DNA from 3 places in the Massilia sp. Soil_C_3 genome. Region 1 is predicted to be linked to each of the others. Evidence: predicted binding sites of a transcription regulator. Region 1 holds the regulator's gene; each other region holds the start of a gene.
The links. The regulator sigma-54, encoded in region 1, starts transcription at its own class of promoters, with help from an activator protein. The targets are predictions, from matches to a motif close to TGGCANGNAANCTGCTTT.

Region 2: a site for sigma-54 is predicted at 3,171-3,188, ahead of prpB (methylisocitrate lyase). Genes of this name have one in related genera too.
Region 3: a site for sigma-54 is predicted at 1,663-1,680, ahead of AC3A6F_RS01285 (PEP-CTERM sorting domain-containing protein). Genes of this name have one in related genera too.

What each region holds. Positions count from the first base shown of each region.
Region 1 covers NZ_JBDGJG010000013.1:100,762-106,407, reverse strand. The annotation lists gene lptA (lipopolysaccharide transport periplasmic protein LptA) at 1-388, shown strand, start outside; gene lptB (LPS export ABC transporter ATP-binding protein) at 385-1,152, shown strand; gene AC3A6F_RS23525 (RNA polymerase factor sigma-54) at 1,164-2,642, shown strand; gene hpf (ribosome hibernation-promoting factor, HPF/YfiA family) at 2,718-3,077, shown strand; gene AC3A6F_RS23515 (enoyl-CoA hydratase/isomerase family protein) at 3,203-4,288, shown strand; gene AC3A6F_RS23510 (DUF5694 domain-containing protein) at 4,373-5,443, shown strand; gene rapZ (RNase adapter RapZ) at 5,607-5,646, opposite strand, start outside.
Region 2 covers NZ_JBDGJG010000002.1:365,880-371,525, forward strand. The annotation lists gene AC3A6F_RS04580 (cation acetate symporter) at 1-1,185, shown strand, start outside; gene AC3A6F_RS04585 (antibiotic biosynthesis monooxygenase family protein) at 1,235-1,561, opposite strand; gene AC3A6F_RS04590 (zinc-dependent alcohol dehydrogenase family protein) at 1,591-2,580, opposite strand; gene AC3A6F_RS04595 (ArsR/SmtB family transcription factor) at 2,644-2,946, opposite strand; gene prpB (methylisocitrate lyase) at 3,227-4,117, shown strand; gene prpC (bifunctional 2-methylcitrate synthase/citrate synthase) at 4,130-5,290, shown strand; gene acnD (Fe/S-dependent 2-methylisocitrate dehydratase AcnD) at 5,460-5,646, shown strand, end outside.
Region 3 covers NZ_JBDGJG010000001.1:273,609-279,254, reverse strand. The annotation lists gene AC3A6F_RS01295 (GlxA family transcriptional regulator) at 1-431, opposite strand, end outside; gene AC3A6F_RS01290 (family 43 glycosylhydrolase) at 504-908, opposite strand; gene AC3A6F_RS01285 (PEP-CTERM sorting domain-containing protein) at 1,033-1,608, opposite strand; gene yghU (glutathione-dependent disulfide-bond oxidoreductase) at 1,850-2,692, shown strand; gene AC3A6F_RS01275 (endonuclease/exonuclease/phosphatase family protein) at 2,698-3,519, opposite strand; gene AC3A6F_RS01270 (bifunctional diguanylate cyclase/phosphodiesterase) at 3,643-5,646, opposite strand, start outside.

The DNA.
Region 1 (5,646 bases):
CGGTACGCTGTTGCTCAAGGCCGACCGCGCCGTGGTCAGGGAAACGCCCGAAGGCTATATGACGGTGACACTCACCGCCAACAACGGCAAGCTCACTACGTTCCGCCAGAAGCGCGACGGCGGTCCCAACCTGTGGGTCGAGGGCCAGGCCGAGCGCATCGAGTACGACGAGCGCGCCGAGCTGGTGCGCCTGTACTCGAATGCCCTCATCAAGGAACTGGAAAACGATCAACTGAGCAACCAGGTCACCGGCCCTTTCATCTCGTATGACAGCCGCAAGGAAGTGGCCACCGTGCGCAACGATGTCAGCGGCCAGAGCAAGGTTGGGGGCGGCCGCGGCACCCTGATCCTGTCGCCGAAACGTACGCCTGCGGGAGCCGCCCAATGACGGCGATTCCGATGGATCTGGGCGATTGCAGCACCCTGGTCGTCAAAGGCCTGCAGAAAAGCTATGGCAAGCGCCTGGTGGTGCGCGACGTGTCGCTGCAGGTCGAATGCGGTGAAGTGGTCGGCTTGCTGGGCCCGAACGGCGCCGGCAAGACGACCTCGTTCTACATGATCGTCGGCCTGGTGCCGTCGGACGCCGGGTCGATCGACATCAACGGCACCGACATCACCAGCCTGCCGATCCACCGCCGCGCCGTATTGGGCCTGTCCTACCTGCCGCAAGAGGCCTCGGTATTTCGCAAGCTGACGGTGGAAGATAACATCCGCGCCGTGCTCGAGCTGCAGAAGGACAACGGCAAGCCGCTGTCGAAAGACCAGATCAACGAGCGCCTCGACACCTTGCTGGCCGACCTGCAGATCGAGAAGCTGCGCGAGAATCCGGCGCTGTCGCTGTCGGGCGGCGAACGCCGCCGCGTGGAGATCGCGCGCGCGCTGGCGACCAATCCGCGCTTCGTGCTGCTCGACGAACCGTTCGCCGGCGTCGACCCGATCGCCGTGATCGAGATCCAGCGCATCGTGCGCTTCCTGAAGGAGCGCCGGATCGGTGTCCTGATCACCGACCACAACGTGCGCGAGACGCTCGGCATCTGTGACCGCGCCTACATCATCAACCAGGGCGCGGTGCTTGCCTCCGGCCGCCCTGACGACATCATCGCGGACGAGTCGGTGCGCCGCGTGTACCTGGGTGAACACTTCCGCATGTGAGCCACGCCTAGATGAAACAGTCCCTGCAACTTCGCACTTCGCAGCACCTCGCGCTTACGCCGCAACTGCAGCAGTCGATCCGGTTGCTGCAACTGTCGACGCTCGAGCTGCACCAGGAGATCGAGCAGATACTGGGCGATAACCCCTTGCTCGAGCGGCTCGACGATCCGCTCGACCGATCGGTGCGTTTGCTGGCCGATGGCGCCATCAACAACGCACCGGCCATCGGCGAGGCGCCGCCGGCGCCCGGCCAGCAGGCCGAAGGGGATGGGGCTGTGGCCAAGGAAGGCGAGGGTTTCGAGGGCGGCGCCGAGGGCGAGCGCAGCGACGCCGACTGGGGCGAAGGCGGAGGATCATCTTCAGGCGGCGGTGGCGAGGACGAGGACGGCCGCCCGCAGCTGGAAGCCTGCGCCATCACCCTGCGCGAACACCTGATGGAACAGGTGCGCGAAGCCACCCTGTCGGCGCGCGACCGTGCGCTGGCCGAGCTGGTGATCGATGCGCTGGACGACAACGGCTACCTCGAAGAACCGCTCGACGAGATCCATGCGCGGCTGCCCGAAGAACTCGACATCGAGATCGACGAGCTGCGCTGCGCGCTTGCGCTGGTGCAGAGCATGGACCCGGTGGGCGTCGGCGCGCGCAGCGCGGCCGAGTGCCTGGCGCTGCAGATCCGGCGCATGCCGGGTGTGCCGATGGTCACGCGGCGCATGGCCCTGACCATCGTCGAGGGTTACCTGAGCTGGTTCGCCCAGCGCGAATACAGCAAGCTGAAAAAAGCGCTCGACTGCGACGACGAAGACTTGCGCGAGGTGCAGGCCGTGGTGCGCCAATGCAATCCGCATCCGGGCGCGGCGTTCGCCTCGAACGTGTCGGACTACGTGGTGCCTGACGTGATCGTGCGCCGTTCCAAGAGCGGCTGGGCTGTCACATTGAATCCGGACGTGATGCCGCGCCTGCGCGTAAACAGCCTGTACGCGAGCCTCCTCAAGCAGGGCAAGAGCGAGGCGCAGATGGGCGCGCAGCTGCAGGAAGCGAAGTGGCTCATCAAGAATATGCGCCAGCGTTTCGACACCATCCTGCGCGTGGCGGAGGCGATCGTCGAGCGCCAGCGCAACTTTTTCTCCCATGGCGCGGTTGCCATGCGGCCCCTTGTTTTACGTGAGATAGCTGATACACTAGGCCTACACGAGAGCACAATTTCTCGTGTCACAACGCAGAAATACATGCTGACCCCGCACGGCATGTTTGAGTTGAAGTATTTCTTCGGCAGCCACGTTGCCACCGAGGCGGGAGGCGAAGCATCCTCGACGGCAATCCGTGCGCTCATTGCACAATTGACAGGAGCAGAAGACCCTAGGAACCCTTTATCCGATAGCAAGATCGCGGAGATGCTCGGGGAACAAGGCATGGTCATCGCGCGCCGCACGGTTGCAAAATACCGTGAAGCCCTCAAGATACCCCCTGTAAGCCTCCGCAAGTCCTTGTAACTGCGCCGTCCACAGACATCGTGCCTTGTCGCGTCGATGTGGTCCACACGGTGCAAAATTTTCAAAGGAGTGTGTATGAACCTCACAATCAGTGGCCATCATCTCGAAGTAACCCCCGCCATCCGTGAATACGTTCAGAATAAGCTCGAGCGCATCATTCGCCATTTCGACCAGGTGATCGACACCCACGTCTTCCTAGCCGTCGACAACCTCACTGAAAAAGAAAAAAGGCAAAAAGCAGAGATCAACGTCCAGGTGTCGGGAAAGACCCTGCACGTGGCCAGCGTCGCACAAGACCTGTACGCCGCGATCGATACGCTGATGGATAAGCTGGACCGACAGATCCTCAAACACAAGCAGCAACTGAAAGACCATAGCCGTACGTCGATCAAACGCATGCCGGATAACGGCGGCGAAGACGCTGCTGTCGCCTGATCAGGCGCAGGGCTCACACTAGCTAAGGGCGTCTGAGGGGACGCCCTTTTTGCATCCAGCCTCCCCGGTATTACGCGCATCTATGTGTTCGGTAAAATGCATGTCTCTCCATTACGGATTACGCCATGACCGACCACGTCCTGACCCGCATCGCCAACCGCACCGGCATCATTACCCTGGACCGCCCGAAGGCGCTCAATTCGCTGTCGCTCGAGATGGTGCGCGCGCTGACCGACGTGCTGCGCGCCTGGCGGCATGACGGGCAGGTCGAAGCGGTCGTACTGACCAGCAGCAGCGAGAAGGCCTTGTGCGCGGGCGGCGACATCCGTTTCTTCCATGAGGTCGGGCATGCGGGGCCGATGGGCGGCAGCGCGCTGCTCGAGGATTTCTTCACCGAAGAATACGCGCTGAACCACCTGATCCATTTTTATCCGAAGCCTTACATCGCCATCATGGATGGCGTCGTGATGGGCGGCGGCATGGGCATCGCCCAGGGCGGCCCGGACTGCGGCCTGCGCATCGTGACCGAGCGCACGAAAATGGCCATGCCCGAGGTGAACATCGGCCTGTTCCCCGACGTCGGCGGCAGCCACTTCCTGTCGCATGCGCCGGGACAGCTCGGCAACTACCTGGGCCTGACCGGGCTGACGATCGGCGCCGCCGACGCGCTGTATATCGGGCTGGCCGACGTGTTCGTGCCAAGCGACGAGCTGCCGGCCCTGCAGGCATTGATCGCGTCCACGCAAGGCGCCGGCTTGCCGGCGGCGATCCGCGCCTTCGCGGCGCCGTTTGCTGCGATGGCGGGGGCAAGCGAATTGCAGGTCCGGCGCAAGAGCATCGATGCGCATTTCGGCGCGGCGTCGGTGGCTGCGATCATGGGATCGCTCGAAGGCGACGCAACACCGTTCGCACACAAGGCGCTGGCCGCCATGCGCCAGCGTTCGCCCCTGTTGATGTGCGTGACCCACGAGCTGCTGGCGCGCGGCGCCGCGCTCGACGTGGCCGACTGCCTGCGCATGGAACGCTCGCTGGTGCGGCGCAATTTCGAGCATGGCGAAGTGCTGGAAGGCATACGCGCACTGGTGATCGACAAGGACAATGCGCCACAATGGAATCCACCATCGCTTGCCGAGGTCACCCCAGAGATGGTGGCGCGCTTCTTCGCGCCGGTGTGGCCAGAGCATGCGCATCCGCTCAGGCATCTCGCATAATCCGCTGCGTGCATATCCATTTTTGCGTGACAGCGTAGCGACGGGGTGTGAACATCGGGTCCTCATGATTTGAAAGGAAGACCGATGCGCCTGTGTGCCCTGCTGATCTCGATGACTTTATGCGGCAGCGCCGCCGCGCAAGACTACCAGCCCGCCTTCGATCCGAGCCGGCTCAAGGGTCCCACGACAGGACCGGTCAACGAGATCATGGTGCTTGGCTCGCCTCACCTGGCGCATTTACCCAAGACCTTCCAGGCGTCGAGCCTGGCCCCGCTGAACGAACGGCTCGCGGCCTGGAAGCCGCAGGCGATCGCGGTCGAGGACCGCTCGGGGCCGCAGTGCGATTTCATGCGCCGCCACCCGGCGCGGTATGCGGAGACGGTCAAGACCTATTGCCGGGATACCGCGGCGGCGAAGGCCGCGACCGGGCTGGATGTCCAGCAAGCGACGGCAGAATTGGACAAGATGCTGAGCGAGTGGCCGGCGGCGCCGTCGGCGGCCCAGCGACGCCGCCTGGCGGCCGTGCTCCTGGCCGGCGGGGAGCCTGCATCGGCGGTGGTCCAGTGGTTCCGCTTGCCGGCCGGGGAGCGCCGCGCCGGCGACGGCCTGGACGCCGCCCTGGTCGCGCAGCTACAGGAGCTCGAAGCCAGTCCCAACGAAAGCGTGATGATCGCGGCACGGCTGGCGGCCCGGCTGGGGCATGAGCGCGTGTACGCCATGGACGACCAGACGGCATCCCGTCCTTACGCCGACCGCAAGGCGGCCGGCGAGGCGATCATGAAGGCCTGGGACAACCCGGCCAATGCGAAGCGCAAGAAGGACGACGAGATCCTCGACGCGGGCGTGGGCAGTGCGGAAGGCCTGCTGGCGATGTACCGCGCCTATAACTTGCCCGCCCATGTCGCCGCGACCTTCGAGATCGACTTCGGCGCGGCGCTGAATGAACCATCACCCCAGCGCTTCGGTCGTGGCTACGTCGGCTACTGGGAAACGCGCAACCTGCGCATGGCGGCGAACATCCGCGACGTGGTGGGCGTCATGCCGGGCACGCGGCTCTTGGTCATCGTCGGTGCTTCGCACAAGGGCTATCTGGAGGCGTATCTGCACCAGATGCATGATGTGCGGGTGGTGGATACGGCGGCGGTGCTGCGGTGATTCATCGTTGACGTGACCATACACCACCACGTTATGCACCGTCATTCCCGCGCAGGCGGGAATCCAAGTCTTTGGCGTAGTGGCTGCGTCGGGTGCAGTGATAACGCGTGCACACTTGGGTTCCCGCCTGCGCGGGAACGACGTGCCAGCGTTCGCTAAGCAATCACGCCGTTGGATTCTTCGGCTGCTCCCGATGCCGCACG
Region 2 (5,646 bases), on a different contig from region 1:
GTGGTGGCCTTCTACCTGATCGCGCAGATGGTCGGCGCCGGCCAGCTGATCAAGCTGCTGTTCGGCCTGGACTACTGGATCGCGGTGGTGCTGGTCGGCGCCCTGATGATGGTCTACGTGCTGTTCGGCGGCATGACCGCCACCACCTGGGTGCAGATCATCAAGGCCGTGCTGCTGCTGTCGGGCGCCTCGTTCATGGCGTTCTCGGTGCTGGCCCAGTACAACTTCAGCCCGTCGCAACTGTTCCAGACCGCGACCGAACTGCACGCCAAGGGCGACGCCATCATGGGCCCGGGCAGCTTCATCAAGGATCCGATTTCCGCGATATCGTTCGGCATGGCGCTGATGTTCGGCACCGCCGGCCTGCCGCACATCCTGATGCGCTTCTTCACCGTCCCGAGCGCCAAGGAAGCACGTAAATCGGTGCTGTGGGCCACCACCTGGATCGGCTACTTCTACATCCTGACCTTCATCATCGGCTTCGGCGCGATCGTGCTGGTCGGCACCAACCCGGCCTTCAAGGACGCTGCCGGTGCACTGCTGGGCGGTAACAATATGGCGGCAGTCCACCTGGCGCAAGCCGTGGGCGGCGATGTGTTCCTGGGCTTCATCTCGGCCGTGGCCTTCGCGACCATCCTGGCGGTGGTGGCCGGCCTGACCCTGTCGGGCGCCTCGGCGGTGTCGCATGACCTGTACGCCACCGTGTTCAAGAAGGGCCAGGCAACCAGCGCCAACGAGCTGAAAGTGTCGAAGATCACCACCATCTGCCTCGGCATCATCGCCGTGCTGCTGGGTATCGCCTTCGAAAAGCAGAACGTCGCCTTCATGGTGTCGCTGGCCTTTGCGATCGCCGCGTCGGCCAACTTCCCGGTGCTGTTCATGTCGGTGCTGTGGAAAGACTGCACCACCCGCGGCGCCACCGTGGGCGGCTTCCTGGGCCTGGCGACCGCTGTCATCCTGACCGTGCTGTCGAAATCGGTGTGGGTCGATGTGCTGGGCAACGGCGCCGCGATCTTCCCGTACGCTTCGCCGGCGATCTTCTCGATGGCAATCGGCTTCTTCGGTATCTGGATCTTCTCGATCACCGACAAGGGCCCACGTGCCCGCATCGACCGCGCCGGCTTCGAGGCGCAGGAAGTGCGCGCCGAGACCGGTATCGGTGCGGCGGGTGCGTCGGCGCACTAAACCGACCTTAAGCAGGTAGAAGGGGCGGCCTTTGAAAGCCGCCCTTTTTTTATTTCGCTGCCGTCGCATCCCACGGCCCGATGGAAAAGGCCGCACCTTCGATGTGGCGGACGGCGGGCTCGCCCGCGAGAAAGTCCTGCAAGCCCGCCATGAACATCTGGTGGTCGTCGCTCGTTTCGAAGTTCGGGGTGTGATCTTCCAGCGTCTGCCAGCGCACGATGAGCGTGAACTGTTGCGGCAGCTCGACCCCGGGCGCCAGCAAATGGCCCCGATAGCCCTTTGCGCGGGTGAGCAGATGAGCGACATCGGCAAATGCATGTCTGAACGCGTCGGTGCGATCGGGCCGGACGAGCAGGGTGGCGATTTCGTAAACCATGATATTCCTTTCGAAGTGAATCAATCGACTCAGGCTTGTGCGCTGGTGTGATCGGCCAACGGCCCCACCGCGATCGCGATCTTCCCCTTCAGGCCGTTGTCACGGCTTTCCAGCCGCGCGTGCGCAAGCGGGATGTCGGCTAGCGAATAGACGGCGCCGACGTGGGGTTTCAGCTGGCCGCGCTCGATCAGGGCGCTCAGTTCGTCCAGCTTGCCGCGGTTCTGGCGGGTGAAGACGAAGTGGTAGCTCGCATTCTTGCCCCAGGCCTGGATCAGGTTCTGCGGCTGTGCGATGTCCACGATCGAGACGACGCGGCCGAGTTGCGCCAGCACGTCCGGGCTGCGCGCCAGGGTGTCGCCGCCGATGGTGTCGAACACCACGTCGACGCCGTGACCGCCGGTCTCGCGCAGGATGGCGTCAACGTAATCTTCTTGCGTGTAATCGATGACGACGTCGGCGCCCAGGGAGCGTGCGAACTCGAAATTGTCCTCCTTGACCGTGGTGAACACGCGGGCGCCCATGGCTTTGGCGACCTGGATCACGACGTGGCCGACACCACCCGCGCCGCCATGGATCAGGATGCTTTCCCCGGCTTTCAGCTGGGCGCGCACAGCCAAGGCTTCCCACGCGGTTCCGCCGACGAGGGTCAGGCTGGCGGCCTCGAGATGGGTCAGCGAAGCCGGCTTCTTGCCGATGATGCTCTCGGCGGCCACATGGTATTCGGCATAGCTACCGGGGCCGTCGAAGATTTGCGGGGTGTACCAGACTTCGTCGCCTGGCGCGAACGCGGTCACGCCCGGTCCGACTTCCTCGACCACGCCCGACACGTCATGGCCGGTGATGCCCGGCAGCGGCACCAGGTCGGCATAGTCGCCGCGGCGGACCTGGTAGTCCAGGGGATTGATGGAGGTGGCCTGCACCCGGACCAGCACCTGGCCGGCCTGCGGCACGGGTTTCGGTACGTCGCGCAGTTCAAACGATTGCGGGCCGCCAAAAGAAGTGAGCACTTGAGCTTTCATGATAATTCCTCGTTTCGTTAAAAAGGGATATCGGTAATTCTCGATATATAGTGATAAAAAAATTTACAGCTCTTTCCCGATGATCTCGGCGAGGGCGCTGATGGTTGCCTCGTTCCTTTTGTAGTACGTCCACTGGCCGATACGCCGCACTTCAACCAGGCCAGCTCGCTGCAATGTTGCAAGGTAATCGGACACGGTCGACTGCGACAGGCCAACGCCTTCCTGGATACTGCTCACGCAAACACCAACCGTGTGCACGTCGCCCTCGTCTTGCGGAGGGAAATGTTTCTCCGGGTCCTTCAAGCCTTTCAGGATATCGAGGCGTGTGCGGTTAGAGAGGGCTTTGAAGATGTCTAGCAGTTCCATGACTCCTAGTATATCGGGATATCCCGATATGTCAAGACGTTCGTTTCGATCACGGCGGCACTTTAAGCAAGTCTTAATTGTTTCAAGCGTTGCATCGTATTGTTTCAGCATGAAACGACGCGGAGGGCGGCGCCAGGTGGATATGCTGGGATCATATGCGGCACTCCACGCTAAGTGACTGAATACAATAGGAATAACTGGATAAATGAAGATTGTTGGCGCGCTGGCACGAGGTTTGCAATATCAGGCTGGACATCCACCGCATCTGAAAGGACACCGCATGACCAAGCTCTCCGCCGGCGCCGCATTTCGCAAGGCAATGCAGGAAGAATCCCCATTGCAAGTGGTCGGCGCGATCAACGCCAATCACGCCCTGCTGGCCCAGCGCGCCGGCTTCAAGGCGATCTACCTGTCGGGCGGCGGCGTGGCTGCGGGTTCGCTGGGCTTGCCGGATCTTGGCATCTCGAACCTGGACGACGTCCTGATCGACGTACGCCGCATCACCGACGTGTGCGACCTGCCGCTGCTGGTCGACGTCGACACCGGTTTCGGCGCATCGGCCTTCAATGTGGCGCGCACCGTGCGCACCCTGGCCAAGGCCGGCGCCGCCGCCTGCCACATCGAAGACCAGGTCGGCGCCAAGCGCTGCGGCCACCGCCCGGGCAAGGAAATCGTCAGCAAGGACGAGATGGTCGACCGCATCAAGGCGGCCGCCGATGCCCGTCCGTACGACGAGTTCGTGATCATGGCGCGCACCGATGCGCTGGCCGTGGAAGGCCTGGACGCCGCCATCGAACGCGCCGTGGCGTGCGTGCAAGCCGGGGCCGACATGATCTTCCCCGAGGCGATGACGAGCCTGGAGATGTATAAACAGTTCGCCGACGCGGTCAAGGTGCCGGTGCTGGCCAATATCACCGAATTCGGCTCCACCCCGCTGTTTACCGTCGACGAACTGAAAAGCGCTGGTGTCGGCCTGGTGCTGTATCCGCTGTCGGCGTTCCGCGCGATGAACAAGGCGGCCGAGAACGTGTACAACGCGATCCGCCGCGACGGCACCCAGCAGAACGTGCTCGACACCATGCAGACGCGCGCGGAACTGTACGACCGCATCGACTACCATAGCTATGAACACAAGCTCGACGCGCTGTTCGCCCAGAACAAAGCGAAATAAGGAGAACCGAGGATGACGACCCAGAACAACGAGACCCCAACCTTCAAGCCGAAGAAGTCCGTGGCCCTGTCCGGCGTGGCCGCGGGCAATACCGCGCTGTGCTCGGTCGGCAAATCGGGCAACGACCTGCACTACCGCGGCTACGACATCCTGGACGTGGCCGACGCCTGCGAATTCGAGGAAATCGCCTATCTGCTGGTGCACGGCAAGCTGCCGAACGAGGCCGAGCTGCGCGGCTACAAGGCCAAGCTCAAGTCCTTGCGCGGCCTGCCGCAGGCCGTCAAGAGCGCGCTCGAGGCGCTGCCGGCCGGCGCGCATCCGATGGACGTGATGCGCACCGGCGTGTCGGTGCTGGGCTGCACCTTGCCCGAGAAGGACGACCATAACATCGCCGGCGCGCGCGACATCGCCGACCGCCTGATGGCGTCGTTCGGCTCGATGCTGCTGTACTGGCACCACTACAGCCACAATGGCAAGCGCATCGAAGTGGAAACCGACGACGATTCGATCGGCGGCCACTTCCTGCACTTGCTGCACGGCTTCAAGCCGCGCGAGTCCTGGGTGCAGGCGATGCACACCTCGCTGATCCTGTACGCCGAGCACGAATTCAACGCGTCGACCTTTACCGCGCGCGTGATCGGCGGCACCGGCTCCGACATGCACTCGGCCATCACCGGCGCCATCGGCGCGCTGCGCGGTCCGAAACACGGCGGCGCCAACGAGGTGGCGCTCGACATCCAGAAGCGTTATGAAAGCGCCGACGAAGCCGAAGCCGACATCCGCAACCGCATGGCCAACAAGGAAGTCGTGATCGGCTTCGGCCACCCGGTGTACACGATCTCGGACCCGCGCAACAAAGTGATCAAGGAAGTGGCGCGCTCGCTGTCTTCCGAGGCAGGTTCGATGAAGATGTTCGACATCGCCGAGCGCCTGGAATCGGTGATGTGGGAGGTGAAAAAGATGTTCCCGAACCTGGATTGGTTCTCGGCCGTGTCGTACCACATGATGGGCGTGCCGACCGCCATGTTCACGCCGCTGTTCGTCATCTCGCGCACCTCGGGCTGGGCCGCCCACGTCATCGAGCAGCGCATCGACAACAAGATCATCCGCCCGAGCGCGAATTACGTCGGTCCGGAAGACCTGCAGTTCGTGCCGCTGGCAGAACGCAAGTAACTCATCGTCATCCATTAGCACCACGATCATTCGCACGTCATTCCCGCGAAGGCGGGAATCCAAGTAAGCTTGCAGGCCACATAAGCGTTTGGGGTCACGCACGCAAAATTGGGTCCCCGCCTTCGCGGGGACGACGGTTTTCAGGTTAGCTAATCAATCGAGCATCGCCATGAATACCAACCACCTGAAACCCCTCCCAGGCACCGATCTGGACTACTTCGACACGCGCGCCGCGGTCGACGCCATCCAGCCCGGCGCCTACGACACCTTGCCCTACACCTCGCGCGTGCTGGCCGAGAACCTCGTGCGCCGCTGCGATCCCGCCTGCATGACCGACTCGCTCAAGCAGATCATCG
Region 3 (5,646 bases), on a different contig from region 1:
CAGTGGGTGGCCGCGCGCTTGCCGTCGAGGAGGCCAGCGGCGGCGAGCACGAAGGCGCCGGTGCAAACCGAGGACGTGCGACGCATCTCCCCCGCATGGCGCTGCAGCCAGGCGACCAGCGCCTGCTGTTCGCGGACGGCGGTGACGATGTCCGCCGCGCCAGGCACGACCACGGTATCGACCTCGGTGGGCGCGAAACCGTCCAGCCGCTCGGTCTGCATCGCGACGCCCTCCAGGGTCTGCACCAGGCCGCCGTCGAGGCTGACCGTGTGCCGCACATAACCCGGCAGCCCGCGCTCTTGCATCACTTTCGATGCGCACCAGAACACCGTCTGCGGCCCGGCGATGTCGAGCATGCACATGCCCGGAAAGCCGACGAACAGGACAAGGCGCGCCTGGCGCGGCGCCGCTGGCGTGAGAGGCAAGTTCATTTGTGCTGGATGGGCCTTACCCGCCGTGGATACGACGAGGTCAGCTATAGTATGGCCGCCCGATCCGGCAGGTCAAGCCGCGTCCTTGCGCCGGCAGCGCGCGGTAGCGGAAATCGCCCGGATCGTCCCCAGGGGTCTGCTCAGCGCCGGAGCGAGCGGACGCCAGTTGACCAGGTCGGTGGAATGCCAGATCACCAGGCCGGGGTAGGAATAGAACGAAGAATACGTGAGGTAGTAATCCTTGCCGTCCTTGAGCACGGTCGGATCGGGATGGTCGCCCGCGATGATCGGATTGAGGTAGGTAACGTCGCCCTGGTCGGCCTGGCGCTGGCCTTCGATGCCGCGGTGCCAGCCCGGCCGGGGCGCCGATGCGGTGGCCTCGCACCGGGTCATTGCCACCGCCGGCGCGGGCAGGAGCGGCAGGCTGGCGCCGGCCAGCAGGGTCTTGAATGCATCGCGGCGGGACTGGCTGGTCATCGGGTCGTTCCTCTCCTGTCATCGACTGGATAGGATAGGAAATACCGGACGGCCAGTGTTCGTGCCGCGCGAGACGTACTGGCTGCGAAAAGCTGTACTTTTCCTGCAGCCAGTGCCAGCCTGCTCAGGCTTGCTTGCTCTTGCGACGCCGCGCCAGGCCGATCAGCGCGAAGCCGGCGCCGAACAGCAGGACGCTTTGCGGTTCCGGCACTTCCGCCACGCCAGTGAGCAGCGCGAACGTGGCGCTGCCGCCGGTGAAGTCGAAAACGTCAGGCAGGCTGCTGTAGAAGATCGAGACGCTATTGGCGGTAAAGCTCAGCTGGGGAATCAGGCCGGAGGACGTCAGCGTATCGCTGAGCAGCTCGATACCGGTGATCGTCGCGCCCGAAATATTGGTGATGGTGACCAGCAAGGTCTGGAAATCCCACTCGTCCTGCGACAGCAGGGTCAAGACGTTGGTCGATGCATCCAGGTCGAGCCAGACCTGTCCGCCGCCCCAGCCGCTCGGATTGGCGACGAAGTCGCCCGCATCCAGCTCCAGGCCGCTGCCCACGGCGGCATTCAGGCGCTCATGCACCAGCGGACCCGCACTATCGGCAGTCGGCAGGTCAGCCTCGGTACGGAAATCGGCGCTGACGATGGCGGCATTGGCGGACAATGCGGTAAAGCAGAACAACGCAAGTGCGAACAGCTTTTTCATGACATTCCCTTTATCGTTATCGGCACCCACTGGCGGTCGCCGCTGGCGAGACTAGTAGCAATTACTGTTCCAGCAATAAATGTTGTTATTCTTCAGACACTTAATGATCCAGCACAAGAAAATGGCTTGATGTATGTAAAGAGTTTCGACATTGACTCACTCCCGGCGTTTTCGGGCAGCCCCCGGCACACTCTCCAGCCATTGGCTAGAATGAATCCTTTGACAGATTCAAGGAGACCACATGGCTGACCAAGCATCCTACGTCCCACCGAAAGTCTGGACGCCCCCTGCTTCCTCGGGCGGCGCCTTCGCCAGCATCAACCGCCCGGTCGCAGGCCCGACCCACGACAAGGAACTCCCGGTCGGCAAGCATCCGCTGCAGCTGTATTCGCTTGCCACGCCGAATGGCGTGAAGGTGACGATCCTGCTGGAAGAATTGCTGGCGGCCGGCCACAGCGGCGCCGAATACGATGCCTGGCTCATCCGCATCAATGAAGGCATGCAGTTCTCGAGCGGTTTCGTCGAGGCCAATCCGAATTCGAAGATCCCGGCCCTGGTCGACCATACCGGCGCGACACCGGTGCGCGTGTTCGAATCCGGCTCGATCCTGGTCTACCTGGCCGAGAAATTCGGCGCCTTCCTGCCCAAGGACGGCGTGGCGCGCGCGGAAACGATGAACTGGCTGTTCTGGCAGATGGGTTCGGCTCCTTTTGTGGGCGGCGGTTTCGGTCACTTCTATGCCTATGCACCGGAAAAGCTGCAATACCCGATCGACCGCTATGCGATGGAAGCCAAGCGCCAGCTCGACGTGCTCGACCGCCACCTGGCCGACAAGCGCTTCGTCGCGGGCGATGAATACACGATCGCCGACATGGCGATCTGGCCCTGGTATGGCGGCCTGGTGCTGGGCCAGCTGTACGATGCGGCCCAATTCCTGTCGGTGCACGAATACAAGCACGTGAAACGCTGGGCCGACGAAATCGCCGAGCGGCCGGCCGTCATCCGCGGGCGCAAGGTCAACCGTTCATTCGGTCCGGAAGCCGACCAGGTGCACGAGCGGCACGCCGCGTCCGACCTCGACTGAGCGTCTTACCGGAATTCGACGCGCGCGACCACCGGATGGTGGTCCGACGGAAAGCGTCCGTGGAGCGAGTCGCCCAGGGCCGCGTATTTGAGCACCTCGAAATGCCGGTCGACGTAGACGTAGTCGATGCGGTCCTGCATCGGCGCGTCGAAGCGGAAGCCATTGTAGGTACCGACCGGGCCGTACGGCGGCGTCCGGCTCACCTGGAAGGCGTCGCGCATGGCTTTCGCCATTACCTGCATCTGCGGCGTATCGGGCGTCGAATTGAAGTCGCCCACGCAGATCGCCGCTTCGCCGCGGCTGATTTCCGCGATCTTGCGCAGCAGCAGGTCGGCCGAGGCACGGCGCGCGACGACGCCCTCGTGGTCGAAGTGCGCAGAAAAGACGTAGAACACGCGACCATTGTCGCGCTCGCGCAGCTTCGCCCATGACACGATGCGGTTGCAGCAGGTGGCGTCCCAGCCCAGCGATGGGCGCTCGGGCGTTTCGCTGAGCCAGAAGTCGCCCTTGTCCAGCAGCGCGAAGCGGCTCTTGCGATAGAAGATGGCCGAATGCTCGCCGGCCTGCCTGCCATCGTCGCGGCCGACGCCGACGTGGTCGAATTCTTCCATCCGCGCCAGATCCGCGACCTGGCCGGCGAGCCCCTCCTGCGTGCCGACGATGTCGAATTCATGATGGCGGATCAGCGCCTTGACCAGCTCCTTGCGCGCCGGCCAGGCATTGGGGCCATCCTGGGGATTGTTGTAGCGCAGGTTGAAGCTGGCGACGTTCATCGGCGCGGCGGCGGCGCTGCCGACCAGGACGGCGAGCGCGGTGAAAAGTGACAAGACGATCTTCATGGTCCAGGGTCGGGAAAGTGGATACCGTGACAAGTTAAGCACAAGCTGCCTGCACCATCGCGCCAACCGGCCCGAAAGCGGCGCAGTTTAGGCGCTTTACTAAACGGCGCACTACGCCACCGCCGCATCGAGCAGATAGCGCCGCTGCATCATCGCCGCCATCTCGTTGGCCGGCACCGGGCGCGCGATGTAGTAGCCCTGCACCTCGTTGCAATCGAGGTTGCGCAAGATCGCCAGCTGCTCCGCGGTCTCGACGCCCTCGGCCACCACCGACATGCCGAGTGCGTGCGCCATCGACACGATGGCCTGGAAGAACACCTTGCCCTCTTTCGAGTTGGCCAGCTCGGTGGTGAAGGCGCGGTCGACCTTCAGCACGTCCATCTTCAGTCGCTGGAGCTGCGACAGCGACGAGTAGCCGGTGCCGAAATCGTCCACATGCAGTTTCACGCCCAGTGAGCGCAGGGCCGCCAGTTCGGCCAGGATGTCATCCTGGTCGCCCATCATCGCCGACTCGGTGATCTCGACCTCGATCAGGCTGGCCGGCACCCGGTGCCTCACCAGCGCCGCGCTCAGCTGGCGCTGCACGCCGCCGCGCAGGAATTGCTTGGGCGAGACGTTGATCGAGACCGGCACCAGCGCCACGCCGGCCTCGCGCCAGGCGGCCAGCTGCGCGCAGGCCTTGTCGATCACGGTCTCGCCGATGCGCACGATCAGCCCGGTGGCTTCGGCCAGCGGGATGAATTCGCCCGGCGCCACCATGCCCAGGGTCGGATGGCGCCAGCGCACCAGCGCTTCCATGCTCAGCAGTTCTCCGCTGCGCGCATCCACCCGCGGCTGGTAGTGCAGCACGAACTGGTCGGCCTCCAACGCTTCGAGCATGTTCTGCTTCAGGCGCGCGCGCGAATTGAGGGTCGACGACAGGGAAGGATCGAAGAAGCGATATTGCCCCTTGCCTTCGTTCTTGCCGACGTACATGGCGATGTCGCTGTGCTTGACCAGGGTCTCGGCATCCAGCCCGTCGCGCGGGTACATGCTGATGCCGATCGAGGAACCCACGGCGTGCAGCTCGTCGCCGATCAGGAACGGCACGCCGAAGGCCTCTACGATGCGCGAGGCCACCGAAGCGGCCTGGCGCTCGCCGTCGCAGGGCGACAGCAAGACCACGAACTCGTCGCCCCCGAAGCGCGCCACCTGGTCGCTCGGACGCAGCAAGGACAGCAGGCGGCCGGCGGCGGCCTTGAGCAGCTGGTCGCCGGTGGCATGGCCGTGGGTGTCGTTCACATACTTGAATTCATCGAGGTCGATGAACAGCAGCGCGGCGTTGGCGGGGTTGCCGGTACCGGCGCCCTGGGCCCCGGCCAGCATGGCCGGCATGCGCTCCAAGAAGGCGTGGCGGGTGGCCAGGCCGGTCAGCGTATCTTCGTTGGCCAGGCGTTCGAGCTGGTCCTCATGCGCCTTGCGCTCGCTGATGTCCTGCAGGGTCACCGCCAGGCCGTTGCCGACCCGTACCAGGCGCCGGCGGCCCCAGCTGATGTTGAGCCGGTTATCGCTCGGCATCTTGCGGTCGTCTTCATAAAAGCCGCTGTCCATCGCCTTGCGGTAGGTCGACAGCAGTTCTTCGCCGAACAGGCCGGCGTCGATCTCGGTCAGGCTTCTCCCGACCAGTTCCTCGCGCATCATGCCGTAGAAGAAGGCGCCGCGCTCGTTGCAGTCGACGATGCGGAAATCCGTGATCTGGCCGTCGCGCGCGCGCACCGCCGAGGCCATGTAGAAGCCATCGTTGCCGCTCTCGGTGGCGGTGCGGTAGGCGCGCCGCACTTCGTCCTGTTCCTTGTCGCGCGCCACGGCGCGGCGCGCCAGCACCGCCCCGACCGCGCCCAGCAGCAGCAGGCACAGGGTGGCGACGATGGCGCGGTCGCGGCTTTCGATCCAGTAGCCGTTGTTGGCCGCCAGCGCATCGTGCTGCGGCAGGCCGACCAGGGCCACCAGCGGATAGGCGGTCGACTGGCGCCAGCCCAGCACGCGCGACTGGCCATCGGCGAAGCCGTCGACGCCCTCGACCAGGCGCACGCCCTGCTCGCCCGACCAGACGGCGCCGCGGCGCGGCAGCGCGAC